DNA from 3 places in the Cytobacillus pseudoceanisediminis genome. Region 1 is predicted to be linked to each of the others. Evidence: riboswitches for the same ligand, from Rfam matches in the RefSeq annotation. Region 1 holds a riboswitch; each other region holds the start of a gene.
What was found. A riboswitch is a leader RNA that binds a small molecule or an ion and turns the genes downstream of it on or off. The one in region 1 is predicted to bind S-adenosylmethionine.
Positions count from the first base shown of each region.

Region 2: linked by a shared signal. The riboswitch ahead of M5V91_RS25105 (methionine ABC transporter ATP-binding protein) and the one ahead of M5V91_RS10580 (O-methyltransferase) in region 1 are both predicted to bind S-adenosylmethionine.
Region 3: linked by a shared signal. The riboswitch ahead of M5V91_RS18145 (LLM class flavin-dependent oxidoreductase) and the one ahead of M5V91_RS10580 (O-methyltransferase) in region 1 are both predicted to bind S-adenosylmethionine.

Region 1 covers NZ_CP097349.1:1,978,202-1,988,785, forward strand. Annotated here, with positions in the region: gene M5V91_RS10550 (hypothetical protein) at 1-25, shown strand, start outside; partial or broken gene M5V91_RS10555 (aminotransferase-like domain-containing protein) at 153-1,341, opposite strand; gene M5V91_RS10560 (GNAT family N-acetyltransferase) at 1,410-1,982, opposite strand; gene pdxR (MocR-like pyridoxine biosynthesis transcription factor PdxR) at 2,075-3,451, shown strand; gene M5V91_RS10570 (PH domain-containing protein) at 3,486-3,869, opposite strand; gene M5V91_RS10575 (hypothetical protein) at 3,893-4,048, opposite strand; gene M5V91_RS10580 (O-methyltransferase) at 4,066-4,470, opposite strand; SAM riboswitch class I at 4,576-4,682, opposite strand; gene M5V91_RS10585 (coiled-coil domain-containing protein) at 4,756-6,903, opposite strand; gene M5V91_RS10590 (coiled-coil domain-containing protein) at 6,839-9,214, opposite strand; gene M5V91_RS10595 (DUF6063 family protein) at 9,192-9,941, opposite strand; gene M5V91_RS10600 (hypothetical protein) at 9,938-10,584, opposite strand, start outside.
Region 2 covers NZ_CP097349.1:4,694,289-4,704,872, reverse strand. Annotated here, with positions in the region: gene uvrA (excinuclease ABC subunit UvrA) at 1-17, opposite strand, end outside; partial or broken gene uvrB (excinuclease ABC subunit UvrB) at 25-2,003, opposite strand; gene M5V91_RS25130 (DUF2198 family protein) at 2,398-2,634, opposite strand; gene M5V91_RS25125 (alpha/beta-type small acid-soluble spore protein) at 2,784-3,059, shown strand; gene M5V91_RS25120 (M20 family metallopeptidase) at 3,219-4,427, opposite strand; gene M5V91_RS25115 (MetQ/NlpA family ABC transporter substrate-binding protein) at 4,455-5,282, opposite strand; gene M5V91_RS25110 (methionine ABC transporter permease) at 5,301-5,951, opposite strand; gene M5V91_RS25105 (methionine ABC transporter ATP-binding protein) at 5,941-6,972, opposite strand; SAM riboswitch class I at 7,082-7,182, opposite strand; SAM riboswitch class I at 7,284-7,383, opposite strand; partial or broken gene M5V91_RS25100 (DMT family transporter) at 7,458-8,370, opposite strand; partial or broken gene pdxR (MocR-like pyridoxine biosynthesis transcription factor PdxR) at 8,502-9,925, shown strand; gene M5V91_RS25090 (PAS domain-containing protein) at 10,051-10,584, shown strand, end outside.
Region 3 covers NZ_CP097349.1:3,380,422-3,391,005, reverse strand. Annotated here, with positions in the region: gene M5V91_RS30585 (hypothetical protein) at 1-207, shown strand, start outside; gene M5V91_RS18200 (hypothetical protein) at 183-383, shown strand; gene M5V91_RS18195 (alpha/beta hydrolase) at 557-1,174, shown strand; gene catA (type A chloramphenicol O-acetyltransferase) at 1,653-2,300, shown strand; partial or broken gene M5V91_RS18185 (VOC family protein) at 2,400-2,742, shown strand; gene M5V91_RS18180 (PadR family transcriptional regulator) at 3,008-3,328, shown strand; gene M5V91_RS18175 (DUF1048 domain-containing protein) at 3,401-3,742, shown strand; gene M5V91_RS18170 (ABC transporter ATP-binding protein) at 3,914-4,675, shown strand; gene M5V91_RS18165 (ABC transporter permease) at 4,676-5,425, shown strand; gene M5V91_RS18160 (SGNH/GDSL hydrolase family protein) at 5,537-6,307, opposite strand; gene M5V91_RS18155 (ABC transporter ATP-binding protein) at 6,415-7,341, shown strand; gene M5V91_RS18150 (ABC transporter permease) at 7,349-8,332, shown strand; SAM riboswitch class I at 8,450-8,553, shown strand; gene M5V91_RS18145 (LLM class flavin-dependent oxidoreductase) at 8,664-9,713, shown strand; gene M5V91_RS18140 (ATP-grasp domain-containing protein) at 9,729-10,584, shown strand, end outside.

The sequences.
Region 1 (10,584 bases):
TTCTGAGGTTCGGGTAAGACTATAATTTATTTACATCTATCACTGACTGGATTTAAAGAAAAAGCCTAATTTCTGGCTTACAATACCAAGATAATTAGGCTTTGTTTCCTTTATTCCTCTTCATTTTTAAAAGTTCCATAGAAATATTTTCATTAAAGATAGGCCTCTGCGGCTTTTCCCAGCCTGCGAATCCCCTCAGTTATTTCCTTCTCATCCGCATAACTGAAGGAAAGGCGCAGAAATTCCGTTCCGTCTGCCTGATCTTTGAAAAAGTACTTGCCAGGAATAAAAGATACCCCCTTTGCCAGGGCATGTGTCAGCAGTTCCGATGTATCGGCACCGGGAATTTTCATCCACACGAAGTACCCCCTTCGGGCACATACCAGGAAGCTGATTCAGGAAAGTACTGTTCCAGTGCGGAGGTCAGAACATTGCATTTGGACCGGTATGTATCTCTCATGGTTACTAGTTTATTATTTAAATCTGTGTTTGCTAAATAAACAGCCATGGCAGCTTGAGCAAACGGATGGTTCAGATCTTTTTTAAACCAGGCGCATGCATGGATTATTTCACTTGCTCCCGCTATCCATCCTATACGCATGCCCGGGGCCACTATCTTGGATAAGGAACCAACATGCAGAACTTGAGAGTTTTGATCCATTGCTTTTAAAGTGGGGAAACTTTTATTAAATGATAATTCCCCATAAGCATCATCCTCAACTATTAGGAAATTATATGTTTTGGCAAGCTCCAATACATGCTGCCGGCGCTCTCCTGTCATCGTAGTGCCTGTAGGATTTTGAAAGGTTGGGATTGTATAAAGAAAACGCGGCAGAGTGAGCCCTTTTTGCTTCCTATCCTCTAGAATCTCTTCCAATACACCTGTTTGAAGTCCGTGCTTGTCTACAGGAATACTAATTATATGTTTGGTGTAATTTTGGAAAATTTCTAAAGCCTCCATATAAGTAGGTGATTCTATTGCCACGATTGACTCCTCATCCAGGAGAATGCGGGCAATCAAATCGATCGCCTGACAGGCACCTGAAGTGATCAAAAGCTCTTTTTCCGTAACAGATACCCCCGCTCTTTCAACCTCTTTAAAACCTGTTCCTTGAGTTTTATTATTTTGGGACTTCCTATATAATGGAGCGGCAAATCATGTTCTTCCTCTAATAAACTGTTAACAGCTGCCTTTACCTCTTCATCAGGTATAAGGGCAGGAGCTGGATAGCCGCAATGCAGGCGTATACACTTATCTGGAATCTCCGGAATCCACTCCCCAGGGGGAGTATTCTGAAGCGCCCCTTTGATATTATCAGGAAAAAAAGAACCAGCACTCATTGTATCCACACCCTTCCAGCAGTTTTATTATTCATTATAAACTTCTTGCCTGAGATGCTCCACAAAAACTATATAAGCAAGTGCTCCTGGAAAAGTTTTTTTACTTTTGCCCAATCTTCCTTTATGACACTATACAGGACAGTATGACGAATAGTCCCTTCTTTTCTTATCATATGATTTCGAAGAATGCCTTCTTTTACCGCACCGATTCGTTCTATCGCTTTCTGTGATCGGATGTTTTCATGTCCGGTTTTGATTTGGACGCGATTAAGTGACAGTTCTTCAAAACAGTATTTCAATAACAAATATTTACAGTTTGTATTGAAATTCGTGCGCCAATAAATAGGGTTCATCCAAGTGGAGCCGATTTCTAGATGTTTATGCTGGGCTGAAATATCGAGAAACCAAGTAGCGCCAATGATCTTCCCTGTATTTTTATGGATAATGACAAAAGCAAAATCGGTGCCTTGCTCCCGTCTTTGTATGGCATCTTTGACATAATGAATGACCCGGCCTTTCTCAGTTAAATCAACAGACATATGGTCCCATATTCGTTTATCCTGAGCTGCTTCACAAATTCCTTCAACATGATCAAGTTCCATAGGAATTAACTGCACAACATTGTTTTCTAATTTTCGCATGCTATCACTCTCCTTGAATCAATTAAAACCGATTTCTGGTATGATAAAAATAACCAAAAATGAATTTTAATATAATACCAGGGAATGATTTGATGGAGCTTCAAATTCTGCTTTCGGAAAATGGAATAAAGTATAAAGAAATCTATGAACAAATTCGGCTGGCGATTTTAGATAAAAAATTGTCAGCTCATGCAAGACTTCCTGCAAAGCGGAGGCTGGCTGAACAATTAAACGTAAGCATCATAACTGTTCAGATGGCTTACGAACAATTGCAGAGTGAAGGGTACTGTTATTCAGCAGAACGCAAAGGCTATTTTGTTTCTGAAATTCAGGATGAAATGCATTATAGTCAGATTAATACAATGGGCCTGGAGAAAAGAGATCAGCAAGAGTTTCTCATTAATTTTAAAAATGGGCAGATTGATGCCTCTGCATTTCCTTACAAACAATGGAATAGACTTTATCGAAAAGAGCTTAAGGAATCCAATGCCAGCAATGGCCCGTGGCAGGGTGAATATTCTTTGCGTGTTCAAATTGCACAATACCTTCAGCAAGCTAGAGGGCTAGCCTGTCAGCCGGAACAAGTGTATCTATTCAGCGGATTTCAGCCGCAGCTGTTAAATGTCTGTTTGTTTTTTAAGCGGAAAGCCATCGGGATTGAAGATCCAGGTTTTATTCGGGCAAGATCTGTTTTTGATCAATTACAGCTGCCTTGTTATCCGATTTCTGTGGATGAGGATGGATGCTGTGTGCCTGATGCTGAAGAGCCAATAAAATTATTGTATACGACACCTGCTCATCAATACCCTACCGGTACAATTATGTCTATTGCCAGAAGGATTGAGCTGTTAAATTGGGCAATCAAACAGGACGCTTATATTATCGAGGATGACTATGATTCTGAATTCCGCTACAAAGGGGCACCAATCCCGGCATTGTCCCATTTGGATTCAACCGGGCGGGTACTGTACTTTGGCACCTTTTCAAAAACATTGCTGCCATCACTTCGGATCAGCTATCTGATTATGCCAGTATCTCTGCAGCAAGACTTTGAAAAATTTAATGGTTACCAAAAGACGAATGTTTCAAGAATCGATCAGCAGGCTGCTGCAAAATTTATGGAAGAAGGACTTTATACATCTCATATAGCAAAAATGAGAACGTTATATCGATCCAAGCGGAGCTGTTTAATAGAAAGCCTGTCAAAACACTTAGGAGACCACTTTGACATCATTGGAGATACAGCGGGCTTGCATATCATCGTGAAATTACCCGAAGAATTGACTGAAGCGAAAGCAATTGAACTGGCAAAGTCGGCAGGTGTTGAAATCGATGCTGTTTCGCCTATGTATCAGCTGCACAAGCCAAACCATCATGTGATGATTGGATATGGCGCACCCTCGATGGACGAGATTGAGAGAGGAGTCCAGTTAATCGCTAAATCATGGAAAAGTTGTCTGAGCAACTAAGCTAAGCTATAAATTCCACAATTTAAAAGGGCGTTTATCCTACGGGATAACGCTCTTTTGCCGAAGCAACAAACATACACATCTTTTCCTTAACCGCTGCCATAAAATCAAACATATTCATCCCCTGGATTTGCTGAAATTTATACAAGTCCTGGTTATAGTACATATGAATATGCCTGCCGGTGATTCCCCTTTTTTCTTCAATGGAAGTTATATTGATATACGCAAATTCTTCAACTAAATCCTTGGTTGTTCCTGATGCAGGAACTCCATAAAACAGCAGTCTTTTGTTTGTTGCCGCAAAGAAGCCTGGATGCGGTGCTAAACAGAAATGAGCCACTAATGAACAGCTTAGACATTCAATAATGGTTTCACCTTCATACAATACATGTTTAACCTGATTTTTAACGCTACTCATGGAACGTCCCCCTTAATAAACTATCAAACCGCTGTCTTCACTGCCAGTATCAGCCCAGTAGACCAATCCAATTCTGTAATGTCCAGGTCAGGTCTGTCCTGCAGTGTTTTCAGGAGTTTAGTGGCTTTGATCCGAAATTCTTCAGGCAATTTCTGCTGCGGAAACACATCATGAATCACATAAAAACCGCCGATATTTAAATGATCCAGGGTTTTGTCCAGAAGCTCGAATTTCCCTGGCCACGTATCTGCAAAAATAAAATCGAACCTTTCCGACAGGTTTTGAATAAAAGCTGCTCCGTCCTCACAGCAAAATGTAATTCTGCTGTCATACCCGAGGTTTTTTTCGCGATGGATTGAACTGTCGAATCTATGTCAACGGTCGTTAGCTTACTGCTTTCATCCATCCCATCTATGATCCAGGAAGCAGATGCCCCCGTACCTGTGCCCAGCTCCAAAAAGCTTCCTCCTGGTTTGGAGGCAGCCAGCCCCTTTAGTAAAAACCCTGTTTTTCGATCACATGATTGCCCGAAACCCAGCACATCAGAATCCTGTAATATTCTCGAATATGCTTCCGGTACCTGTATAACACTGTTTTCCATTTTGTTTTTCCTCCTCTTTCTTCGTTATTATCTAAACCGAGATCAACCTAAAAAGAACATCAAAAAAAGGCCTCTTTATAAGAGGCCTTTATTATCAAAAACGACCTCTTATCTCCCAGAGCGTCAACTCTGTTGGAATTAGCACCTTCCTGACATAATCAGGGGTTGCTGAGGCTTCGCAGGGCCAGTCCCTCCACCTCTCTGGATAAGAATTTGTATAAAATATTATTTTCAACCAAGTATTGCATATTTTTTGCAAGATGGCAATACTTTAATTCTTTTAATCTAATGAACTGCTTCCTCTCCCTGATAAATTCGAAATGCCGGTACAATCGTATCCGACACAATCTCTTTCCCTTTTTCCCGGATGAAATCCAATTTATAGTACGCATCAAACCTCTGGCTGATCTCTGTTTTTACCAACTCAGGCGGAGTAACGACGATGAATTGAAACTTCAGCTTATCAGCTACAGCGAAAATCGGGTCAAGCACATGGGCAGAAGCCGCTTGTCCGAACGGATTATCACAGACTAACGGAACCCAGCTTTGATCAGTTTCACTCTTAACCGAAAGAAGCATCATCATCATGACCATGCGGGCAGATAACTTTTGGCCGCCGCTGCCATCCGATTTAGTCTTTGAACCCTGGTTGATCGTCTGCCAGGTTGAATAATGCTCACGCTGCGGTTTTCCATACATGAAGGCATTATCAGTACGCATATTATATACCAGCAGTTCCGGGTAACGATTCCTGAGGGAGACAAATAAAATCTGCTCATCACTGATGAGCTGTTTGATTTCCTGATCCAGCTCCAGATTATGGTCATCAATCATCTCGAATCGTTTCGTAATTTTGTTAATGGCCGAAACAAAATGCTGTTTCAGTAAAGGTTCAATATCTTCCGCTTTTTTAGGAAGGATGTCTTCTTTGAGCTGGACGAGTGGGAAAGACCCCCGTTCATTCTTCAGCTTCATTTTCGCAATCATCGAGCGAATCGCTTCCGAAATACTCATCACCTTCATACTCGCACGGCTTGCCCAGAAGTTTTGCGCCTTTTCTGCCCGTTCTTTATCGCGTTCCAGCTGCTCTAAGCCGCTCTGTGAGAAGCGCTTCATGTTTTGGACAACACTTTGAATATGTGCATAATGCCTCGTATCCATATGATCAAGCGTAGTTAAGACTTCATTCTTAAAGCGGATCTCCCAATCCTTGCCTTCAATATTGAGTTTTAAATTGCGCAGGGATTGTTCAATTTTTGCGTGCTTCTCCTGGCCTTCATCCTGGATACCCTGATGTTTTTCACTCCAGGAAATGATGCTTTGCTTTCCCTGGCTCTTTATTTTTTCAATATCTTCATCCGTAAAAGCTGCTGCTTCCTCTTTAAGGATTACGGATAGATGCAATTGATTGTTTTCAAACTCAGCAATGTTTTGCTCCGTCTCTTTTTTGCGCTCTTCCGTTTTCTTAATTTCTGCATTCGTCTGTTTGGTCTGGTCTGTAATCTCAACCGTCTTCACTTCCAGATCAAGTTCTTCCCATTCTTCAGGCTGTTTATCATGCTTGGCCACTTTTTTAACAGTCTTGTCACGCTGCGCCTTCGCATGCTTTAAAGAAGTGTCAGCAACTGTTACAGCTGTTCCCTGCTCTCGCTCTTCTTTCTCTGCTGCCTTTGTTTCCTTTGCAGCTGTTTGAACCATCTTTTCCAAAATACTCATAGGTTCATCCGGTACAGACGCATCCTTCCACTCTTCGTTAAGAGCATGAAGTTTTTTCTCCAGCTTCTTTTGCTGTTTTTGCTCCGATTCTCTTGTCGCCTGGATCGCCAGCAATTCACTGGCTTGTTCTTCTTTTGATTTTTGCAGCTGTTTAAGCTCCTCAATGCTTCCAATGATTTCTTCCAGCATATGCGATGATAATCGCGGAACCTCTTCAGAAGCTTCTGCTTTCTCAGCGGCTGGAAAAACCGCACCATCAATAAAGAAGCTAATCTCCTTAATATTTTGCTCAGCTGATAGCTTCCATTCCAAGTACGTATGGCTCCACTTTTCCTGCAGATCAATGATGGTCTGATGCTCGTTTGCAAGCTCTTTCTGTACACTTTCGAAAGCTTCCTTTTGTTTCTCTTTTTCCTGCTTTACCCGTTTATTTTCAAGGTGCAGCGACTTTTCACGATTAAAGCTTTCCAGAGACTCCACATCTTTAGATAGATTTTCAATCTTTTCCTTCGTCTTTTCAAGCTGATCTCTAAGTCCCAGCTGCCGTTCTTTTTCTTTTTCCTCCTGAACGATGATGGCCTGTAATTCGTTTTTCTTGGAAAGCAGGGCTTCTTTTTCCTGAAGCAGCGCTCTTTCAATATCACCGGCAAGGTCATTGGAAAGGAAACGGTCGATTTCTTTTAAAATGCGGCGGAGAGAACTCTCTGTTTGTTCCATTTCTAGAAGTGCATCTTTTTTCTTCTATTTCTTTGGCAATCTTAATTTTCCAGTTCGTGAACTGATTTTTATTTGTCAGAAGTTCCTTCTCCGTACCGGTGATCATCACAAACGTATTTTGCTGATTTTCATCCGCCATTTCTTCCCTCATAAAAATCGGGACAGGGCTCTTAAACATTCTTCCTGCAAGGACCTGTTTATTCACTTTTTCCCATTGCGGCCTGCTGACCACTAAGCCGTAGGGCAGGAGCGGATGAGTGAGCATGTGGCTAGCCATTTCATCCGGTTTTAAAGATTGCAGAAATTGTGAGCCGTAGAACACATCTATCCCTGTTTTCTCATCAATCCATTCCTTCAGTTCCTTCACATCATTATTCGCAATCCAGAAATGCTCATCATTCAAAGCAAAATCCAGCTGCGTTTCCCAGAGCGCTTTCTTTATTTCTTCCCCTTGCTCACGATTTTGAACGAGGAGCTCTTCCACCTGCTGGGCATATTTGGATAAAAGAGCATTCGTGAACTGCGCTGAGACATCGTCAAGCACAACTTGCAGCTTATCGTACAGCTTCGCTTCTTTTCGATGCATCTCTTCACTTTTCATCTTTAACTCTTTACACTTCTCTTCAGAAAACTGAATGGATTGAGCAAGCGTACCATGCGCAGATGCTAGCTGATTTTGCTTTTCATTTGATTGTTTCTCTTTTGCCTGTAAATCTTCGAGAGCCTCTTTTTTGGTTTCTATCTGCTTGTTAAGATTTTCGATAAATCCCTGTAAATCATAGGTTAAGCGATCACCGAATTCTTTGATAAGTTGTTCTTCTTTTGATTCAAATTCATGAATTTTAGTATAAAGAAAATCAATTTCCGTACGAAGCTGGGCAATCTCCCGGGTCTTTTGTTTATCCTGCTTTGACAGTTCGTTTGTTTTCTTCTTTAAAAACTTCTGATATCCGGAATAATGCTGAACGGCTTCCCTAATAGCTGCGGCGGATTTTTCCCAATGCTGTGCCGCTTCTTTTTTGATTTCATCCATTCTTTGATTCACTTGCTCCAGGCCGCTGTTTTGCTCAAGCTTCACAATCTGCTGGGAAAGAGCGCGGATGCTCTGTTCCCCTTCATGCCATTCTTTCAATAAAAGGTGAAAAGCCAGCTCATCTTTTCGCTCCTGCTTTTCTTTCACCGTTTCCTGCAGGATCGTATGCTTCTTCTGTTCTTCCCCTAGTTTCTTCTCCCAATCCAGCACTTCCCGGTGAGCTTTTGCATACTCAAGGTTATCTTTCTGAAAGCGCAGTTCCACTTGCTTGCCCGTTAATTTTTCGATTTCCTTTTCCAGCTCAATGAGTGTTTCTTCTTCCGTTTTCTTCAAATGCTCCAAAGCACCAAGCAGCTGTCTCCCGACCTTAATGCTGTCTTCAACAATTTCTTTATGCTTGATGCCCTTTGCCAGACTCTCTTCAAATGGAATAATATCTTCCAGGAACTCTTTATGAGCCTGCTCTCTTTTGAGCAAAACAGGCAGGTCCTTTGCAATACTTGCCTGACTCTTAAAAATCTCCACCAGATCGTTCTTCTGATGCTCCGTTCGGTGCAGGATCTGACTGACTGTAGGAATAATCCGCTTTTGGAACAGGGAATGATCATCCTCAGCGCCTTCAAAAAACTTTCCAACGCCGCCTTCATCCTTGTTAATGTCTTTCATAATATCCCAGTCTTTGCGGTTAATGCCGTATGTATCAAGGATGCGGTAGTGCTTCTTTGTATCGCGGTAGACATCATAGCCATTCCATTTTAAATAATCCTTCAGGCCTTCCGTATCAGCCAGTTCACCATCTTCATAGAGCGGAATATGTTCAAGGGATGCTTCTTCTTTCCGTTCAAACTCCCTTGTATAAAACGTAATATTCGGGACAATTTTTGCTTCCTGTTCAAGTGTTTTGGCTTCTCCGCCTTCTTCGTTCATGGAAATCCGCTGTTCTGCTGAAAACATTCCGCCCGTCACCAAATGCCTGCAATCAGCCCCGTCGAGCTCCCATTGCATAAGAACATGAAAGGTATAAGGAATGAATTGCTCTTTATTATTAAAAAAGAATTGCTGATAATAGCGATTATTCTGCTTTCCCCAAGAAGTTCCTGGCTTAAGAATCTGGAAAATGGTCTGCAGGAAAACCCCTTTCCCTCCTCCATTCATCATGGAAATAAGGCCATTTGTGGAGGTCTCTTCATTATGGAAGTTAAATGTTGTATCCTTGTATTGCTTTTGCATGCCATCATATTTCAGGCCGGCAATTCTAATTCGATGGATTTTCGGCATGCTGATCCTCCTCTGTCGTCATTAATTCCTTGAACATTTCATAACGGTCATAATCATGATACAAATATTCAATCCGCTCAAATAATTCCTGTTTCGGAATCGCCTTTGGAATATCCTCCCGATCGAGAATGACGATAAGTCCTTCTGTCTCCAAAAGACGCATACTGCTTGCAATCAAACCGATACGCGTCCGGCGATTGGCTTTCTTAGATCCATAATCATCGGTGTCGACCTCCATGTATTTCCATGTTGTCACAACATCCTTCATATCAATTTTTTCCTCTTCTCCAAAATCCTGCTTTACCTTAAGTATGCTATCCCAATTCATGATGACATCATTGACTTGCCGTTCCAGGGTATAGAAGCTAATCCCTTCACGCTTCGTACGGATTTTAGCCGCCTGGCTGCGGTCGATGCTTGCCAGGAATGCCATAATGACTACGCTCATCAGGTGAAAATGTTTCTTCGTTTCAACCTGCTTATGCCTATCCTTCATATGAGTAAAATTTGTAGCAAAAACAGAGCCGGTCGGCTGCACGACGAGCTGAATCCGTTTTGGCGATTCAATGATAAAGGTGCCGGATTCGTCTGCCAATAAAAGTACCGTCTGTCTTACATCAGGATCGAAATACGCCTGAAAGTGCTCGCTGTTTTCGTCGATGACTTTGTCTTTTAAAAGCGTAAAATAAACCGCTGATGCTTTCTTGATACTATCTGCACTCATCATTTCTCCTCCTGTACACAAATTTTAAACGGAGTGATTTTCATTTGATACCAGAGGAAGGGTTCAGCCCGATGATCAAATTCGGTATAAATTTTCAAGCCTTCAAACACCTGGAATTGCGGGTATTCCTGCATCAGTTTATAGAGGAGAATCTCCCGTTCATCACTTAATGACTCTTCTTTCCGATGCAGCACCTGAACCTTCAGCGGTTTTTTATCAAACATCATCCATAAATCAATCGTTTCCGATTCTTCAAACCATAAATCCTGGACTTCGAGCGGCAATGTCGTTAAATCAGCCAAGGAAAACTCTCCGTATGTCTGCAAATATTGAAACACATAGCTCCAGGCCTTGATGACAGAATCCCAGTTCGTTACCCTCTGATGGATAATGCTTTCCTCTTGCGCTTCTTCCTCCATTACCTCTGTCAGCTGCTTTTCATCAAATTCCTGCTCTCCCCAAATCCAGTCCAAAGGTAAGATAAATTCATTCCTTGGCGAAAATAAAGGACCTAATACTTTTTCAACTCTATCGAATGAAGAAAACCCTTCTTTCATGAACCAGTTCTCATAAATATGTTCCCTGAATGAAACAAGGCTCGTTTCCCAAAACAGGGATGGGTTTTCCGCTTTCAGCTTCATTTCAT
Region 2 (10,584 bases), 2.6 Mb from region 1:
AGTTTATCCATCGCCATTTTTACGTCATCCTTCCGCTTTCAGCTCTAATATTAGATCACGAAGCTCGGCAGCCCTTTCGAAATTCAGGGATTTGGCCGCTTCCTTCATTTCTTTTTCCATATCGCCGATCAGCTTCTCGCGCTCCTTCTTGTTCAGCTTGCCGAGCTTTGCTGACGGCTGGTATTCTTCCTGCTCTTCTGCCGCATGTGTTGCACGGATTGAATCGCGTATATCCTTCTGTATAGTCATTGGCGTGATGCCATGCTTCTTATTGTACTCTTCCTGAATGGACCGGCGGCGCTTTGTTTCACTGATGGCTTTTTCCATGCTGTCAGTGATCCGGTCTGCGTACATAATGACATGGCCATTCGCATTACGCGCTGCACGTCCAATCGTCTGGATGAGTGAACGTTCCGAACGGAGGAAACCTTCCTTATCAGCATCAAGTATAGTAACGAGAGACACTTCCGGTATATCAAGTCCTTCCCTTAGAAGGTTGATTCCGACTAACACATCGTATTTACCTAGACGAAGCTCTCTGATAATCTCAATCCGCTCAAGCGTTTTTACCTCTGAGTGCAGATACTGCACTTTAATGCCGATTTCTTTTAAGTAGTCTGTCAAGTCCTCAGACATTTTCTTTGTTAATGTAGTGACAAGCACACGTTCATTTTTCTGAATGCGATCCTGGATTTCACCGATTAGGTCATCAATTTGCCCTTCGATTGGACGGACATCAATAGTAGGATCAAGCAAACCGGTTGGGCGGATAATTTGCTCAATCATTTCCGGTGTATGCTCAAGCTCATAAGGGCCAGGTGTTGCCGAAACAAAGACAGCCTGTTTCACATGCTTTTCGAACTCGGTAAACGTAAGCGGCCTGTTATCCATGGCTGAAGGCAAACGGAAACCATGGTCCACAAGCACGGATTTTCTTGCCTGGTCACCATTGAACATACCGCGGATTTGCGGCAGAGTTACGTGCGACTCATCAATCACAATTAGAAAGTCTTCCGGAAAATAATCCAGAAGGGTATACGGTGTTGAACCAGGCGGCCTTAATGTAAGGTGGCGGGAGTAGTTTTCTATGCCGGAACAAAAACCCATCTCCCTCATCATCTCAAGGTCATAGCGGGTCCGCTGCTCGAGGCGCTGGGCTTCAAGCAGCTTATCGTTTTCTCTTAATTCAGCAAGGCGCTCTTCCAGTTCTTTTTCAATGTTCTGGACGGCGATCCGCATTTTTCTTCACGCGTTACGAAGTGGGATGCCGGGAAGATCGCAACGTGCTCACGTTCACCCATAATTTCTCCGGTGAGGGCATCTACTTCACGGATCCGGTCTATCTCATCCCCGAAAAACTCTACACGGATACAATGCTCATCCCGTGATGCCGGGAAAATCTCTACTACATCCCCGCGTACACGGAAGGTGCCGCGCTGGAAGTCGATATCATTGCGTTCATACTGAATGTCAACGAGCCTGTGAAGAAGCTGGTTCCTCTCAATCTCCATGCCGGTTCTGAGGGATAGCACCATTTCACTGTATTCTTCAGGAGAACCCAAACCATATATACAAGACACACTGGCAATTATAATGACATCTTTGCGCTCAAATAATGAAGAAGTCGCCGAGTGGCGGAGCTTATCAATTTCATCATTGATGCTTGCATCTTTTTCAATAAAGGTATCTGTAGAAGGCACATATGCCTCCGGCTGATAGTAGTCATAATAGCTGACAAAATACTCAACAGCATTGTTTGGAAAAAAGTCCTTAAATTCACTGTATAACTGCCCTGCAAGTGTCTTATTATGCGCAATGACTAGCGTCGGCTTGTTAACCTCTTGTATAACATTTGAAACTGTGAAGGTTTTTCCCGTTCCTGTTGCACCCAAAAGCGTCTGGTGCTTCTTGCCGGAATTAATTCCCTCCACAATTTTTTTGATTGCCCCAGGCTGATCGCCCTGAGGGGAATATTTTGAGACTAATTCAAATTGATCCTTCACCTATAAGCCTCCCGTTCAAATTACTTTTATCTATATATTAATCACAAACCAGCATTGAAAGAATTTAAGATCCGGGATGCATGGCTGATTTGTCAGTTTTTTACTCAAAACTCATATCATCATTCTACCACAAAGAGCCTAAAACAAACCAACAATATACGAACGGATATTCGTTTTTTTATTTTTGCCGGGTAAATATTGCTTGGGAAATATGCCGAATTCTTGAGGGTGGTGTCGAAGCAAGGTTAATCAAACGTTTGATTAACCTCCTGAAATTAAATCAAACGTTTGATTGATATTGATTAATAGCTGATTTTATGCGAGCAAAAATACAGCTGAAATTTCATTTTACAAAAAACCTGTCGATACGTTTGATCGACAGGTTCCGCAAAAATTATTCCGCACTTGGCTTTGTTTTGGGCTTCAGTTTTTGAGCGTACCAAAACCCGACAGTCAATGAAAGTGCGTCTATAACAATCAAGGCAAATGAATTTGTATACCCTTTATAGACAGAAGCAGCAATCAGTCCCACCGTCAATACAAGCCCAATCACACGATTATAGCTTACTCTCGTAAAGAGCAAAACCAGCAGGCCGGGCAGCAGCAGAGCTGACAAGTATTTTAATGCCAACCAAAACACCTTCTTTTGTTTATTCACAATGATTCAGGGTTTCTAACATTAGAATATCTTTTCATAAGAAGATGTACAAGTTTTTTCAGTGTTATTCCCTATGTTCTATCACATAATAAGAAAAAGTACTTATTATGGAGGAATGCATCATGGCAAGAAGAAAAAGACGCCCGCTTGTGCCGGAATCAAGAGCGGCATTAGACCAGCTTAAAAATCAGGTAATGGCAAACCAGGGATACCATGTTGACAATGAAAATCCCGATGTCGTGAAATATGAAATTGCCGAGGAGGCCGGTGTGCCATTGAAGCCGGGATATAACGGCCGTCTTACATCCAAACAGGCAGGAACAGTGGGCGGGAAGATTGGCGGAAGTATGGTGAAGGAGCTTATTCGGATGGCACAGGAACAGATGAAGGAACAGTAGGTAATCGTGAACTTCGGGAAAAGAATGAGAAAATTGGGGAAACGCAGACTAAATTTACGGAAAATATTATTCAGCAAATTAGGGAAAGAAACCTCCAATTTGAGGAAAAGACTCACTGAATAAGGAAAAGCTATCCCGCAAAGAGGATAGCTTTTGTTCTTATTCAGCGGCTTTCCGCTCTAGAAATTCCTGTTTAATGGATTTAAGCAGCTCCTGGTCTGTTACCAGCTGGAAGGCAGTGAGTGCGAGCCCTTTTGCCCCGGTTATCAGTGCTTCGTCTCCTTTTACAGATGCTGCAGCCTCACGAAACGGAACTGTATGGGCAACAAGATCATCTGCACCAATTTTAATATAAGGATGAATGGTTGGCACCACTTGGCTGATGTTGCCTGCATCCGTCGAGCCGATTCCATCTCTGTCCCCTTCAACGACCGTTTCTCCCAAGTCTTCAATCACTTCTTTAAACACTTGGTCATATGTCTTGTTTAACAGCAGGTTATCAACTTCATTTTGAAAAGCAATAACATTGAGCTTTGCTCCGGTTGCCAATGCGGCGCCTTCAGCGACAGCTTTAACCTTCCGTGTTACCTCATTAAGACTGGTTCTGGTTGTAGCACGGATGAAGAATCTGGCTTTTGCATACTCAGGGATAATATTTGGAGCATCCCCGCCATGAGTAATAATGCCATGGATTCGTACATCATCCTTTAATTGCTGACGAAGGGCATTAATTCCGTTAAATAGCTGAATAACTGCATCAAGGGCATTGATTCCTTCCTCCGGTGAAGCTGCCGCATGGGCAGGCTTACCGATAAACTCGAAGTCAAGCGGATCAACTGCCAGTGATGAACTGGTCAGGCGGGTATGGTTTGATGGATGAACCATTAGGGCAGCGTCAATGCCTTCAAGTAAGCCATGCTTCACAAAGCTGCCTTTTGCACTTCCATTTGGCCCGCCTTCTTCTGCCGGGGTTCCAAATACTACTGCCTCTCCTCCGGTCTCATCAATAACCTTGCTCAATGCAATGGCTGCTGCCACACTTGTTGTGCCAATGATATTGTGGCCGCATCCATGACCCAGCCCGGGAAGGGCATCATATTCTGCAAGGAATGCAATAGACGGCCCTGGTTTATCGGATTTTTTCCGGGCAAGGAAAGCTGTTTCATGCCCGGCCACTGCCCGCTCAACTTCAAAACCTTCCTTCTCAAGGATGCCTGAAAGCAAGCCAGAGGCAAAAAACTCCTCATTTCCTATTTCCGGGGTCGCATGGATCCGGTGGCTTGCGGAAAGATAAAGTTCTTTATTTCCCTCAACATTTTTCTTGATTGCTTCTTTCAGTTCAGATAGTGCTTTTACAGGTGCCGCCATCATTGTTCCTCCTTTATAAATAATTTTTTACCAGCCAATATCACTTAAAGGAATAAAAGTCGGGATCATGCTTCCGTCATATTCCTTCGTAATGAAATCAGCTACATCATCTTCCTGGTAAAGTTCAGCAATTCTCTTAAGCGTTTTGTTATCCTTGTCTTCTGTTCGGACAGCAATGATATTTACGTATGGAGTAGCGGTTTCACTTTCAATAAAAATTGAATCCTTAGTTGGGTTAAAGCCTGCATCTACGGCAATTCCGTTATTGATTACAGAAGCAGAGACATCCGGAAGTGCACGCGGTGTCTGCGCTGATACCATTTCTACAAATTCAAGGTTCTTCGGATTTTCAACGATTTTATTCAAGTCCAGGTTTCCGTCATAGTCCTCGGATAATTTAATCAGGCCGGCTTCCTCCAGTAAAAGAAGGGCTCTTCCGCCATTTGAAGCATCATTTGGAATGGCAATTTTGCCGCCTTCCGGAATGTCTTCTGCCGATTTTACTTTTTCAGAATAAAGCCCCATTGGTGCTAAAACAGTTGTCGCTATTGGGGTAAGATCCATATTATGCTCTTTAATAAAAGTGTCAAAATAAGCGACTGTTTGGAATGCATTCACATCAAGATCGCCTTCTGCAAGGGCAACATTTGGCTGCACATAGTCAGAGAATGTCACAACTTCAATTTCAATGCCTTCCTTTTCAGCCTTTTCTGCAATAAAGTCCCAGATGCGTGTATCAGAACCGCTTACACCTAATTTAATCTTCTTTGTTTCTTCTCCTCCAGTTGTGCTTGAGCATGCTGCAGTGAACACACCCAATGCTAAAATAATGAATGTTAAGAATAGTTTTTTCATGATGTATTTCCTCCTTATTTATCTTCTTCTGATTTTTTTGGATAAGATATTTCCGAATGACTGCAGGCCCTGAACCATGACAACTAAGATCGCAACGGTAATCAGCATGACTGTTGTATCGAATCTCTGGTAGCCGTAGGTAATGGCGAGGTCACCAAGCCCGCCGCCTCCGACTGCCCCGGCCATGGCTGATGCTCCGACCAATCCGATTGTTGCAATTGTAAAGCCTAATACCAGCGAACTAAGTGCTTCCGGAATCAGGAATTTTAATATTATCTGGCCTGGTGTTGCTCCCATTGCTTCTGCAGCTTCTATGACTCCCGGATCTACCTCAAGCAATGAGTTTTCTATTAATCTTGCAATATATGGCCCGGCATAAAAGACTAGCGGCACTACGGCTGCAGCCGTACCTATCGATGTTCCGACAATCAGCCTGGTAATGGGGATAATGGCCACCATTAAAATGATGAAGGGAACTGATCTGAAAATATTAATAATGCTGTTTATGATATTAAAAACAACGAGGTTTTCCAGCAGATGCCCTTTCCTTGTTACGACAAGCAATATACCAAGCGGCAGTCCGATAATAGCTGAAAACAGCAATGAGAATGCCACCATTTGAACCGTTTCGATTAAGGCTTCGATGATTTTTTCCTGATTAACTAGCACGTGTTGTCACTTCCTTTATTGAAACTTTTTCCTGGCTGATGTACTGTATAGCACGTCTGATTTCACTGTCCGGACCCTGGAATTCGACAATCAGGTTGCCAAACGGTGTTCCCTGAAGTTCAGTAATATTTCCAAACAGGACGTTGAAGTCGATATTAAACTTTTTGGCAACCTGCGAGAGGAGCGGCTGCCCGGCAGAATTTCCAACAAAGTTGATTCTAAATACCTTTTGAAGCCCTTGCTGTTTTTCAATCACTTCTTTAATGGAGTCAGGTATTTGATCATTCATGACAGTGCTGACAAAGTTTTTCGCTGTTTGTGTCTTTGGTGATGAAAAGACATTGAAGACGGTTCCTTCTTCGATAATTTTTCCTGCCTCTATTACAGCGACACGATCACAGATCTCTCTGATTACAGACATTTCATGGGTAATGATCAGTATAGTAATGTTGTATTCTTTATTTATTTTTTTCAGCAGCTGCAGGATAGAGCTGGTTGTCTGCGGATCCAGCGCTGAAGTTGCTTCATCACATAATAGAATGGAAGGCTGGGTCGCCAGCGCCCTGGCAATTCCGATCCGCTGCTTTTGCCCGCCTGACAGCTGATCGGGATAGCTGTTTGCCTTGTCTGCAAGCCCCACGAATTCTAATAGTTCATGGACACGCTTTTTGATGTCATCTTTAGGGATCTTAGCCAGTGTGAGCGGCATCGCCACATTGGCAAACACTGTTTTCGAATTTAAAAGATTAAAATGCTGAAAGACCATCCCGATGTTTCTTTTCACTTCGCGAATTTCTCTTACAGATAAAGCCGTCAGATCATGTCCACTGACAATGACCTTTCCTGAAGTCGGCTTCTCCAGCCAATTGACACAGCGGATCAAAGAGCTCTTTCCCGCACCGCTGAAGCCGATCACACCGAAAATCTCACCTTTGTTAATCTTTAAGTCTATTCCATTTAAAGCAGCTACCTGCTGTCCTCCGCTTTCATAGATTTTCTTTAAATTCTGAAACTCTATCATTCAGCATCTCTCCTTTTCTAAATGTTATATATAATTAATCCCATGGGAAAACTAAGAATTATATCCTGAAATTTACCCCTTCTAACAGAAGAGGTTTTTTGAAGTCCCCTCCTTATCTTTCAGGCTATCGCCTGCTGGATTTGGCACAGTGCAGTCTGCCTGCTGCCGAAGCTTCATTGGGCCAGGTCCCTCTGCTTCTCTCGATAAGAATTATTCATATGTTTATGAATAGAATCTTGATGCATTTTTTCGGATAAAAACAAAAACCCTCTTCTAAAGAAAGAAGAGGGCGGCATTTATCAATGGTCCTCTTCTTATCTTTCAAGCTACGCTTGCTGGATTTGGCACGGTACACTTTTGTCCGCTGCCGAGGTGTCATAGGGCCAGTCCCTCAACCTCTCTGGATAAGAAGATTTTTATTATTCGGTTGTTTAATATGCTTATTACTTTACCACCATAAAGAAAAGGATGTCAATCATTATTATTCAAATATTTTCACTTGGTCCATTTTCAAAAATTTCCGTTACTTTAACAGAGCTGTCTTTACGGTGAATAATCATCACACCTGCCAGAGCGATTATACCACCCGCAACGGATAACATAGTCGGCACCTCTCCCAGCCAAACCCAAGCAATGACAAATGCTATTGCTGGTGTCAGATAAAGAGAGCTTGTCGCTTCAGAAGTCCCTCCTATGGACGCAAGAAAAGCTAGGGCAATATATGGAATTACCGTTGGAAAAATCCCCAAATAGATGACACTTAAAGTGGATTCGGCCGATGCATGAAAGATCTCATTACCAAGCCCAGGAAGATAAATCAGCATAAAACCAGTCCCTGCCCATACCGTATAGGATGTAAATGACAAAAATCCGTATTTATTAAAATATTTAGTCTGAAACACGAAATAGATGCTTTCTGAAATGGAAGCAAGCAGGACAAATAAAATACCGGTTTGGATTTCAAACCCTCCTCCTGCACCAAGCGAAATAAGTGCGGCACCAGCAAAACTGACTGCGGAACCAGTCCACCTGACCCTTCCAAACCTTTCCCTTAAAAATAAAGCAGCCAACGCAGCCGAAAAGATCGGAGTCATTGATACAATCAAGCTTGCCGGCCCGGCGCTTACTGTTTTTCCCCAATGTTGAGAGCTGTATGATAAACCGTAAAACCAAGGAATCCAAGTATAAAAATAGCAGGAAGATCTTTTATATCCGGAAGACGCATCCTTGTCAGCAGTGCTAAGACACCAAGTGCAGCCGAACCAACTAAAAGTCTAAAAAGGGCAAGGTGCTCAGGGAGTACGATTCAAGCCCAGCCCGAATTCCCGGGAATGCGGATGCCCAAAGAATGATGATAGAACTATGCGCCCCGATAATCATAAATTTCTTATTTGCCAACTTCATCCCCCTTATCAACATTTCCAGCCATTATCTGTGCTGCTTTTCAGGATAATCAATAACTGATACAATGTCCTCAACCAATTAGGAAAGAATTTTGCCAGCCAATTTTCATAAAGGCGGTTATATGGATGGATACAGCACAATTGCCAAAATATCAGCAAGTTATTGAGACTATTAAAGGAAAGATTTCCAAAGGGGAATGGCCAATCGGAAGTAAAATTCCAAGCCAGCGGAAACTGGCTGAGGAGTTTGGAGTAAACCGAAGCACAATTATCACTGCTCTGGAAGAACTTGCTGCAGATGGACTAATAGAAGGGAAAACGGGGGTTGGCACAAAGGTTATTAATAATACTTGGACCTTGCTCGCTTCAAGGCAGTCTGCCAACTGGAGTGAATATATCGATACAGGGATACACAGAGCCAGCGAAAAAATCGTTCAAGAAATTAATGATTTAGAAATGGATCCCGCTTTTATACAGCTCAGCAAAGGAGAGCTTTCCCTGAGATTTCCCCTGTGCAAACGATGCAGAAAGTTCTAAAGGAAGCTGCTGATGAATTGAGTGAACTCGGTTATGAGGAACCAAAGGGGTATTTGCCATTAAGACAGGCAGTTAGTGAATATTTGGCAGCATCTGGAATAGACGCTTCTCCTTCCTCGATACTTATTGTTTCTGGAGGGCTGCAAGCCCTGCAGCTTGTTTCATTGGGCCTTGTGCAAAGAGGGGCACCCGTATTTCTGGAAAAGCCCTCTTACTTATATTCTTTACAGCTTTTCCGGTCATCAGGCATGAATTTAAAAGGATTGCCGATGGATAAAGAGGGAGTTATCACGAAAAGCATCTCTTTGAAGAAATATGAAAAAGGGAAATCCATTTTATATACGATTCCTTCCTACCATAACCCGACTGGAATTTTAATGACAGAAAAAAGACGGAGGGAACTGCTTGATGTTTGCAGAATAGAACAGCTGCCAATTGTGGAAGACGATATTTATCGTGAGCTATGGCTTGATGAAATGCCCCCTCCACCATTAAAAGCAATGGACAAAAACGGCCAGGTCCTTTATATGGGAAGCTTGTCAAAAACATTGAATCCCGGACTTCGAATAGGCTGGGTAGCAGCACCTGAACCTGTTATCGACCGGCTTGCAGATCTTAAAATGCAGACTGACTATGGTTCAAGTTCACTTTCACAAAGGGTAGCTGAAAAATGGCTGTCCACCGGCCTCTATCAAAAGCATATGGAAAGGGTACGTGAGCAGCTGAGAATTCGTCGTAATACTGCCCTGAATACATTAGATGCTCACTTGTCCGGGATAGCAGAATGGAATTCTCCGGAAGGAGGTTTTTTTATATGGCTGAAAGTACCGTCCAGTATTCCAATTCGAAGCCTCTATCGGCAGGCTATTTTAAGAAAACTGCTGATTAATCCCGGCAGCATATACAGTGACGGGCCGAATCATTTTATACGAATTTCCTATGCTTATGCCTCGCTGGGGGAACTGCAGGAAGGCATATTCATCCTTGGAGAGGAAATTAGAAAGCTCCTATGAGTTTGATACCTGACAAGGGATCCTTTTCACAGTTTGCATAGAGTGAAATTTATCCTATATGTCAATCCAAACATGTATTGTATAATGATGGAAAAGTGCCATTTTTCAAAAAGGAGGGACAGAAAATGATCATGACCGAGAATCCTGCAGATTTATTCGCGGACAAAGTCGAAGCGAGGAATCTGCAGCTGGCCATTCAGCATTCCAGCGATGTGATTGCAAGAGTAACCAAAGAAGGCATTGCTTTATATGTCTCCCCTTCCTGCTTGCCGATGCTGGGGTACTCACAGCAGGACTTTTATCGAAGCAGCCTTTATACATACTGCCATCCAAATGACCGGGACCTCTTAGGAGATGCTTTGGCCGAGCTTGAACAGCTTCCGCATAAACGGGAGACCTTTCGCTTCAGGCATAAGGAGGGGCATTATCTGTGGCTTGAAGCCAATTTTTCAGTCATTAATGACGATAAAGAAATGATGTGCATCATCCGGGATATGACACAGAGAATTATCATGGAAGAGGAGATTCTTGAAACACAGGAGAAGTACCGCTTTCTGGTGGAGTTCTCCAAGGATACGATAGGAATGGTCACACAAAAGGGGATTTGGACCTACATCAATAATGAAGGAAAAAGCTTTTTGGATTCACGAGCATCAAAG
Region 3 (10,584 bases), 1.4 Mb from region 1:
GGAGTGCTAACCAGAAAATCATTAAGAGTTTCCTCTTTTGACCCTCGGCCATGGATTAAGGGGAGGGTATTATTATTTTCCTTGTTTTTTGTTTTACAAGTGTATTGGGAACTTTATCGCCACCCCACGAAGTTGAATTTACGGTCCAGTCGGAAGGTGCTTCGATTTGGGTGGAATGGCTTTTGGGGACTGACATTCCTTCTGTAAATAATGTTCATTTAACACCAAATTTTTTATCATTATTTCTATTGGCTAACTCGCTGCTTTTCTTAGCTTTAATTGTGATCAGCTTTAAGAAAGTAAAACCTTATATTGCAATTCTTTTCGGAATGAGTTTTGTTTTTGCCCTTTATTTTGGTTTGATGATTTCTCTATCTATATGATATGCGGTGTCAAAAGATAAGTGGTCAAAACCCCTGGAACAAACAATGAATTAAAGTTCGGAGCTGTCATTATGGCAGCTTTTCTTCTGCTATCGGTGCAGTTCATATGAAGGAGGAATATTTGGTAATAGTCAAGAATAGATACCATTAAAAACTTAGGAAGTGAGTAAACGGTGACTAATCGCAGTATTGCTGGTTCAAAAAGTATTCCTTTTAGATTGATAGAACAAAAGAGAGAAACAAACAGTTTAGTTATTGTCTTGCCTGGGGCTGGCTACACAACAAAAGCTCCGCTGCTGCACTTTGCCACAGGGTTATTTTACTCAAAGGGTTTTGATGTATTACACATTAACTATACACTTAGCAGGGAAGAGATGTCTGTTCTAAGTGAAGAGGATTTCTCGAGAGATGTACAACATGCAATCGATAGCGCCATCAAGAACAAGAAATACAGTAATTATTATGTAGTGGCTAAATCAATCGGAACAATAGCTTTGAGTTATCTGCTAAATAATACTATGTTGAAAGATGCAAAAGCCGTATGGCTGACGCCATTGCTGCAAAGAGAAGACGTATTTAACGCAATGGGTAATAGTGATCATAAGGGACTTTGTATAATTGGAGATCGAGATAGTTGTTTCATTGAGGAGCGCTTTGAAAAATTGAAAAAGAACCAAAATCTTATATTAAAAGTGGTTGAGGGTGGAAATCACAGTCTAGAGCTTGATGAAGAACCTATAAAATCAATTGAAATATTAAAAGGTGTCATATCAAATATTAATGAGTTTTAATATCTGAATAGGCTAATCTTTAGTACTGCTTTTTGAACTGAGGAGCTTGTTAGTGGAGAAAGCTGGTTGAAACTAGTTAGGGATACTTGATAATATAAGGCTGTTTTCGCAAGGTTTGTTGCTTTTTGTATATTATTTGCTGAGTTGATTGCAGCGGAAGGTGCGAGATCCTCGAAAATGCATTTGCATTTTCTTCGTGCGGTGTTTGCTCGAGGAAGCATATTCAATGTCCTGCGGGAGTAGCGGGACAGATGAGACCCCGCAGACGCGGAGCGTCGAGGAGGCTCACCGCCCGCCCCGCGGAAAGCGAGCAGCCTGGAGCGGAAATCAACGGACAACATTGATAGGTGAAAAACAACAATTTATACGAAAAGAGCCTAATATAAAGAAATATTTAATAAAAAAGGATGACTGTTATGAAAAAAGCAGTGAATATAGCCTCCTAAGATAAATTTGATTATATTAGGAGGCGTTGAGTATGAAATTTAACAGTATTAATCGTGACAATTGGGATCGAAAGGAATATTTTGAACACTATATACAGCAGCAGACAACATTCAGTCTGACGAATGAAATAAATATTACGATGCTTATGAAGAACTTAAAGAAAAAGAATTATAAGTTATATCCTGCGTTTATTTTTATGGTGACAAAAATCGTTAACGCCCACAGAGAATTTAGAATAAATTTCAACTCAGAAGGTAATTTAGGTTATTGGACAGAGATATGCCCTCTCTATACCATTTTTGATAAAAAGACACACACATTTTCTGGAATCTGGTCACCAAACTTATCTATTTTTTCTGAGTTTCATTCTCAATATGAAAAAGATGCAGAAAAATACAATGGTACGGGGAGATTATTTCCAAAAATACCTATACCAGATAATACTATTCCGATCTCTATGATTCCTTGGAGTTCTTTTACCGCATTTAATTTAAATATAAATAATGGCGGGGATTTTCTCTTACCCATAATAACTGGAGGGAAGTATTCACAAGTAAATGATGAATTTTTCCTGCCTGTCTCTTTACAAATGCACCATGCTGTTTGTGATGGCTATCATGCTGGTGTTTTTATGAATGATTTACAAAGGCTTGCCGACGAAAGTGCAGATTGGATTTAACTGGTCATTGGTGGAGTATATCGAAGGAACTGTGTGCAGCAGTTCCTTTTTTATAGAAATACTAAAGTTTGTAAATAAAAAAGACAGGAGTTAGTTGCGATGATAAAAGGTTTCGGCGGAATGGAGAACTAAGAATCTTGATGCTGTGAAAAAATGGTACAGTGAAGTGCTGAAGATTGAAATAGAAAATTGGAATGGGACCTTGATTAAACCCCCATTAGGCAATGTGACTATCTTTTCTTTCTTTGCCGGGAATGACAGTTATTTTCCAGCAGAGCAACAAGTGATGTTAAATTTTCAAGTAGGTGATTTAAACGAAACTATTAAGTATCTTGAACAAATTGGTGTCCCTCTTGCTAAGGAAAAAGAGGTTAGTGGGTTTGGAAAGTTTATTTGGATCGAAGACCCTGATGGCCGACTGGTCGAGCTTTGGGAGAAATAGCTAGTTGTCATATAATTGTTACTGAGCTATCGTTGCTCATAAGCTACTAATCAGGCAGGTTTTTTTATTATGCTTGTGGGGCAGTTGACCAAATTAAATTATTCTTATGAAAATAGTTGACACTCTTTGCTACTCGGTGTTACGATATACCTGTAATAAGCAATACTGAATAGCGGAGTTTTACAAGTGCTGTTCAGTAAAAAAATTTTCCCTGGTACTAAGTATCACTGAATATAAGTCAGACACAATAGAGGAGGCTCTGAATATGGAAAATTTAACTGAAATGCTGAAGGGATCGCTTGAAGGCTGTGTGCTGGAAATCATCAGCCGACATGAAACCTATGGCTACGAGATTACCCGCCGGCTGAACCAGCTTGGTTTTACCGAAGTAGTGGAAGGGACGGTGTACACCATCCTCGTGCGATTAGAAAAGAAAAAGCTGGTGAACGTGGAAAAGAAACCTTCAGATATGGGACCGCCCCGCAAATTTTACTCACTAAATGATGCTGGCCGCCAGGAACTTGAATTATTTTGGGAAAAATGGGATTTTGTATCTTCAAAAATCAACGTCTTGAAGTCAACCTAGTTTCATAAGATATTCTGTCGGATATTTTTGGAGTGTCTTGTTCAGCTTTATAAAAAAAGGAGGAAAAATAACATGTTTGATATGTTTAAAAAAATGATTGGTGATAAAAAAGAATACAAGATGATGATGGCGAGGGTTGAAGCCCTTCCAGAGGATTACCAGTTTGTATTTAAGAAAATTCAAAACTATATGTGGAATTTCTCAGCGGGCAACGGGATGGATATGCTGCACATGCAGTATGAATTAATCGATTTGTTCGAAGCCGGTGCGGCGGAAGGCAGACAAGTGCTGGAAATCACCGGAGATGACGTGGCATCCTTTGCCGACGAACTAGTGGCAAATGCTAAAACCTATGTTGCCAAGTATCGTGAGGATTTGAATGAGAGTATCATGAAGCGATTGGGGAAAAAATAAATTCTATATATAATACCGACTGAATAGGTGTTTTACAAATGTGATTTGTCACCTGCACTATTCAGTTTCATTTTTACCTCGGTACTAAGTTATACAGAATATCTGTTAGACTAAGTAGGGGTTTGTAGGCAATCCAGCTCCGCAAGGCGCTAATTATAAGGAGGAAAAAGTATGAGCAGTGCAGCGATTTCTGTAAAAGGGTTAAAAAAATCCTTTAAAGATAAGGAAGTCTTAAAGGGGGTGGATTTTGAGGTGAGGCGCGGCGAAATTTTCGCCCTGCTGGGTTCAAATGGAGCGGGCAAGACGACGACCGTCAACATCCTCTCGACGCTGATGAAGTCTGATGGCGGAGAAGCAGGTATTTGCGGCTTTGACGTCCAGCGGCAACCGGATCATGTTCGCCAGTGCATCAGTCTGACAGGGCAGTTCTCAAGCTTAGACGGCATGCTCACCGGGCGGGAAAACCTGATGATGATCGCCAGGCTGAGGGGAGTTTCCAATCCCGCAGAAGTCGCTGACAATCTGCTTGCAAGATTCAGCCTGGCCGAGGCGGCCAACCGCCGGGCTGACAATTATTCCGGCGGGATGAAGCGCCGGCTTGACATTGCCATGAGCCTGATCGGGACGCCGGCAGTCATTTTTCTCGACGAACCAACGACAGGGCTTGACCCGGAAGCGCGGATTGAAGTCTGGGATACCGTCAAGGAGCTTGCCGGCGGCGGCACGACCATCCTGCTGACGACCCAGTATCTGGAGGAAGCCGAACAATTGGCGGACCGAATCGCCATTCTGCATGGCGGAAAAATCATCACGACCGGTACTCTAACCGAACTCAAGGAGATGTTCCCGCCAGCGAAGGTGGAGTATATCGAGAAGCAGCCGACATTGGAGGAAATCTTCCTCGCAATCATCGGCAAAAAGGAGGAAATGTAAATGAAAAGCAAAACAGGGGTATTACTAGGTCGTTTAATGCGCAACATTATGCGCAGTCCGGATACGATTATCACGGTGGCGATTACGCCGATTATGATGATGCTGCTGTTTGTCTACGTATTTGGCGGCGCCATAGAGACAGGAACGGACAACTACGTCAATTATTTATTGCCGGGAATTCTGCTGATGGCTATCGCGTCCGGCGTTGCTTACACTTCCGTCCGGCTGTTTACGGATGTAAAGAGCGGGCTGATGTCGCGTTTCATTACGATGCCCATCAAGCGCTCGTCGGTATTGTGGGCTCACGTGCTGACCTCGCTTGTTTCCAATGCGCTTACTATCGTGGTGGTTATCCTCGTTGCTCTCTTGATGGGTTTTCGTTCCAGCGCTGATGTCCTGGAGTGGCTTGCGGTAGCTGGAATACTCGGGATGTTTACACTGGCGCTGACATGGCTGGCGGTCATTCCCGGATTGAAAGCGGGGTCTATGGAAGGGGCGACAGCCTACTCATACCCGCTGATTTTCCTGCCGTTTATCAGTTCGGCCTTTGTTCCCACCGACACCATGCCTAAAATAGTCCGTGCGTTCGCTGAAAACCAGCCCGTGACTTCAATCGTGGATGCGATCCGTGCCCTCTTGTATGAAGGGTCTGTTGGCAGCGGCATCTGGATCGCGCTTGCCTGGTGCGTCGGCATCATGCTCATCTCTTACTTCTTCGCTGTTAAGGAATTCAAACGCCAGTTAGGGTAAGCACACCATTATAGGATAACGGATTCATAGCCCTATAGGACCTTTTGGCTAAAGGTTAATGAAGCATACAAATTATGAAAAAGGTGAATCTGCCGTGGATTCACCTTTTTCTTATTGTATGATACTTTTTTCAATGACAAGTGACATGCTTTCAGCTATTTGCTGATAAGTAGCATCATTCGGATGAAAGACATCACTGGAAAGATGGCGTTTGGCGTCTGTGACCAGATTGAAAGTATCCACTACTTGAACTTTGTATTTCAAGCCTAGTGTACGGGCAGACTCATTCCATTTTTGGATGATGGAATCAAATGAATCCCCGTTGGGCGATTGCTTGAATGGATTATATAGCCCCATATAGAGTATGACTGCATTGGGATTACTTTCACGAATGTTTTTAAACGTCTTTTCCAAATTCGGAATTTCGGTCTCCAGGATGCCAAGGACGGTTTCTTCTGAATATTTTTCGAGGATCTCCCCGCTATTAAAAAGGTTATTTCCCCCTATTGTAATGGTAATGATTTTGGCATCTTTAAGAGATCTCTTGACTTCTTTTTGTTCTAACTGGGCCAGCAAATCTTCAATTCTGGCACCTCTCACACCCAGGTTTTGGAAACGCTCTATAGTATTATTTTCTTTAAGTTCATTTCCAACCGGCTGGACAAAACCTTCCCCATTTGATGAGCCGACACCTCTGGTCAATGAATCGCCAAGTGCAACATATGTATCACCAGGTGTGACAGGAACTTCTTCTGTTTTAGCTAATATCTCTGCTCGAGGCGGACTGGTAACATCCATGTAGGCACTGACTAGGCCATACCCAAAAAGAACTGTCAGCGCAAGGGACAATGTTAAAAATAACTGCCACATCCATTTTTTCATCGTTTGACTTCTCCTTTTAATGTAATTGTATCTAAATTTTTCTCAAATTGAGTATTTAAAAGAGTCATTATTCGAAAATTTAGTTAGAATAGAACAAGGGTGATGCTATGAGCTTAAAGCCGATAGTTCAATTGGAAAATGTAACGAAAATCATTGGAAAGAAAACAATTATTGATAATATATCATTTGACATTTATCCAGGAGAAGTATTTGGGTTCCTGGGTCCTAATGGTGCCGGTAAAACCACCACGATCCGGATGCTCGTTGGGCTCATTAAGCCAACGTCCGGGAAGATTCACATCTGCGGATTTGATGTGAGAAAGCAATTTGTTCAAGCGATGCAGCGGCTTGGTTCTATCGTCGAAAATCCAGAGTTATATAAGTATTTGAGCGGCCGCGAAAACCTGCAAATCTTTGCACGGATGCTGCCTGATGTGGATGAAGAACGGATCCAAGAGGTCATTGATTTGGTTGATCTGACTGTAAGAATTGATGATCAGGTTCGGACCTATTCATTGGGAATGCGTCAGCGCCTTGGTATTGCACAAGCATTGTTAGGCCGTCCGGATGTGCTTATACTGGATGAACCTACAAATGGACTGGACCCGATGGGAATCAAAGATCTGCGGACATTTATCAGGAAGCTGGTCGATGATACGGGCCTTTCGGTGCTCGTATCCAGTCATATTTTAAGTGAAATCGAGTTGCTGGCGGACCGTGTGGCTATTATGAGCCATGGGAAGATCGTGAAGGTCGGCAGCGTCAGCGATTTAGTTGGTGCACTGTCATCTGGTGTGGATTGGAGAGTCAGTGATTCTTTTCGTGCATTTGCTATTCTTAAAGAATCCCCATATGTCCAGGCTGCAGAACTATATGATGACCATACTATACACACTCTTATGGATGACAGCAAAACCTCGCTCCTGAATGAAGCTTTAATGAAGGCGGGTATTGATGTATGGACGATCGAAAGGAAAGTGCAGACATTGGAGGATCTATTTATTAGTTTGACAGGAGGCGATCATATTGTCTAATCCAAATATGATTGGCCTGATTCATAATGAAGTGATGAAGATTGCTTCCAAAAAACGCATGGCGGTTGTCACCGTCATTTTAGTCATTCTAGTCTCTATGTTTACATACGCACAATACCGGGAGATACAGGAGAAAATCGAAAAACAGGGCACTCTGGACTGGAGAGTGGAGCTTCAGCAGGAGATTGTCGATCGGCAAAATCGGCTGGCATCGAGCGGAATCCAGGACGAGTTCAGACAGTTCCTTGAATTTGATCTGAAGCAAAAGCAGTATTATCTGGACAACGATATTAATCCAAACTATCCTGGAGCCCCTACGTTTATCCGCATCTTTTTCTCACAGGGAATCACGCTTGTCCTGCCTTTATTCATTATTATTATAATGGCTGATATTGTGAGCGGGGAATATAATGATGGCACCATCAAAACATTGCTGTCCCGGCCGGTTAAACGATGGAGAATCCTAATGGCTAAATGGCTGACGGTTTTGCTTTATACCTCCATGCTGATGGCGGCAACCGTGATTGTCTGTTATGGGGTTTCAGGAATCGTACTCGGTTATGATGGCTGGACTGCACCTATTTTGACCGGATTTCAAGCTTCTGCATCTGGTGAGTTTTCAACGGAATACATCCATACCCTGCCGATGTGGGAATACCTGCTGATGTCAGTTGGGCTTGCCTGGGTGGTAACAGCGGTTGTTGGAACCATAAGCCTCATGATATCGGTTCTGGTGAAAAATACAGCGACTGGAATTGGGGCGATGATGGCCGTGTTAATCGCAGGCACCCTGTTATCTTCTATCGGTTCGAGCTGGACGAGCTCCAAGTATTTAGTGAACTTGAACTTTGATCTGATTAACTACTTAGAAGGTCAAGCTCCGCCGATTGAAGGGATGTCACTGCCATTTTCATTAACCATGCTTGGGATTTGGGCTGCCGCCTGTCTTGCTGTTGCGTTTTGGAATTTTACTCAGAAGGATATGTATTAAGAGTGTCATTATATAAGGATAATCCTTATTAGTATTTAGAGTTCAGAAATAATTGATTGACAATTGGGTGAATTTAAATTATTATCGCTTTAATTAATTAAAAAATTGAATATTTTCTTCTTATCCAGAGAGGTGGAGGGACTGGCCCTTTGAAGCCTCGGCAGCAGGTTCTGATGAATACTGTGCCAATTCCAGCAAGCGCATCGCTTGAAAGATGAGAAGAGGGTTGATAAAACTCTCTTCTTAGGAGGAGAGTTTTTTAATTGCTTATAAATCCAACTTAAGTTATGCGAAAAGTAGATATTTAAAAATGCAAGAGGAGAGAAGAAAAATGAAATATGGTTTCTGGTTGCCGATTTTTGGAGGCTGGCTGCGAAATGTAGAAGACGAAAATATGCCGCCAACCTTTGAATATGCTAAAAACGTCATTCAGTCGGCTGAAAAATGGGGATACTCGACTACGTTAATAGCTGAATTATATTTAAATGATATTAAAGGACCGGACCATGATTCTCTTGAAGCCTGGTCCACGGCAGCCGCACTTGCAGCCGTGACGGAAAAAATTGAAATTATGACCGCGATCCGCCCTGGTTTTCATAATCCTGCTGTAGCAGCAAAAATGGCAGCCAATATTGATCAAATCAGCAACGGCCGTTTTACTCTAAATGTGGTTTCTGCCTGGTGGGCCGAAGAAGCGCGTCAATATGGCGGTATTTTTACAGAACATGATGAGCGTTATGCCCGCACTGAGGAGTTCATTGATGTTCTAAAAGGGTTATGGACGGAAGAAACCTTCCATTATTCCGGTCAATTTTACGACTTAAGGGACACGAAGCTTGCTCCAAAGCCAGTTCAAAGACCTAACCCGATTCTTTATGCAGGCGGTGAAAGCGAAAAAGGCAAGCAGACCATTGCAGAAAAATGTGATGCTTATGTTATGCACGGCGGAACGGCTGAGGAGATTGATCTGAAAATAGGAGAAATGAAGGCACGGCGTGAACAAACGGGCAATGCGCCATTCAGTTCTTTCGGAATGGCTGCTTATGTTATTTGCCGTGATACAGAAGAAGAAGCTCTTGCTGAGCTTGAAAAAATCACGGCTGTGAAGGATTCCAGCGGTTACGCCGGTTTTAAGGATTTCACTACAAAGTCACAATTAGAGCAGCAGATTCAGCTGCAGGATTACTCTGTCTCTAACAGAGGTCTGCGGCCAAACTTAGTAGGAACACCAGAGCAAATTGCTGATCGGATTTTACAATATGAAGAAGCTGGCCTAGACTTATTATTATTGCAATTTTCACCTCAGCTGGAGGAAATGGAACGCTTTGCAAAGACGGTTATGCCATTAGTGGAACAAAAACGCAGTTTAATAAAGAGCTAGAAAGGGGCCATAATAATGAGCAAGGTATATGTAATTCATGAAAATAGTGAGTGGACAGTCCATTTGACAAAAAGGCTGGAGGAACTGGGTGTTCCTTATGAAGAATGGCATTTGGACGAAGGAACGGTAGATTTATCGGCAGAACCTCCAGAAGGAATCTTCTATAGCCGGATGAGTGCTTCTTCTCATACCCGTGATCATCGCTTTGCAGCTGAATTTTCGGGACAAGTATTGGCCTGGCTTGAAGCACATGGCCGTACAGTGTTGAATGGAACGAGCGCTCTGAAGCTTGAAGTTAGTAAGGTTTTGCAGTACTTGGAATTAAACAAATCTGGTGTCAGGACTCCCAAAACGATTGCAGCGGTTGGAAAACAACATATTATTAAGGCGGCCGAAGCATTTGCCGGACAGCCGTTTATCACGAAGCATAACCGTGCCGGCAAAGGCCTGGGTGTTCAATTATTCCATAGTATTGAAGCTCTAAAAGCTTATGTGGAGGGACCTTCCTTCGAAGAGCCTGTTGATGGCATTACCCTTGTTCAGGAATATATTCAATCTCCCGAAAGCTATATCACCCGCTGTGAATTTGTCGGAGGCAACTTTGTTTATGCCGTCAGGGTTGATACATCGGAAGGATTTGAACTATGCCCTGCGGACGCATGCCAGATTGGCGACTTATTCTGTCCTGTTGGAGAAGAAGCAGAAGAGAAGCCAAAGTTCCAAATCATTGAAGGTTTTGAGGACGAAATTTTAGAAAAATATAAAGACGTTCTGGCCAGGAATCATATTCAAGTCGCTGGCATTGAATTTATCAGAAATGCTGAAGGTGACATTTTTACTTATGATATTAATACAAACACAAACTATAACT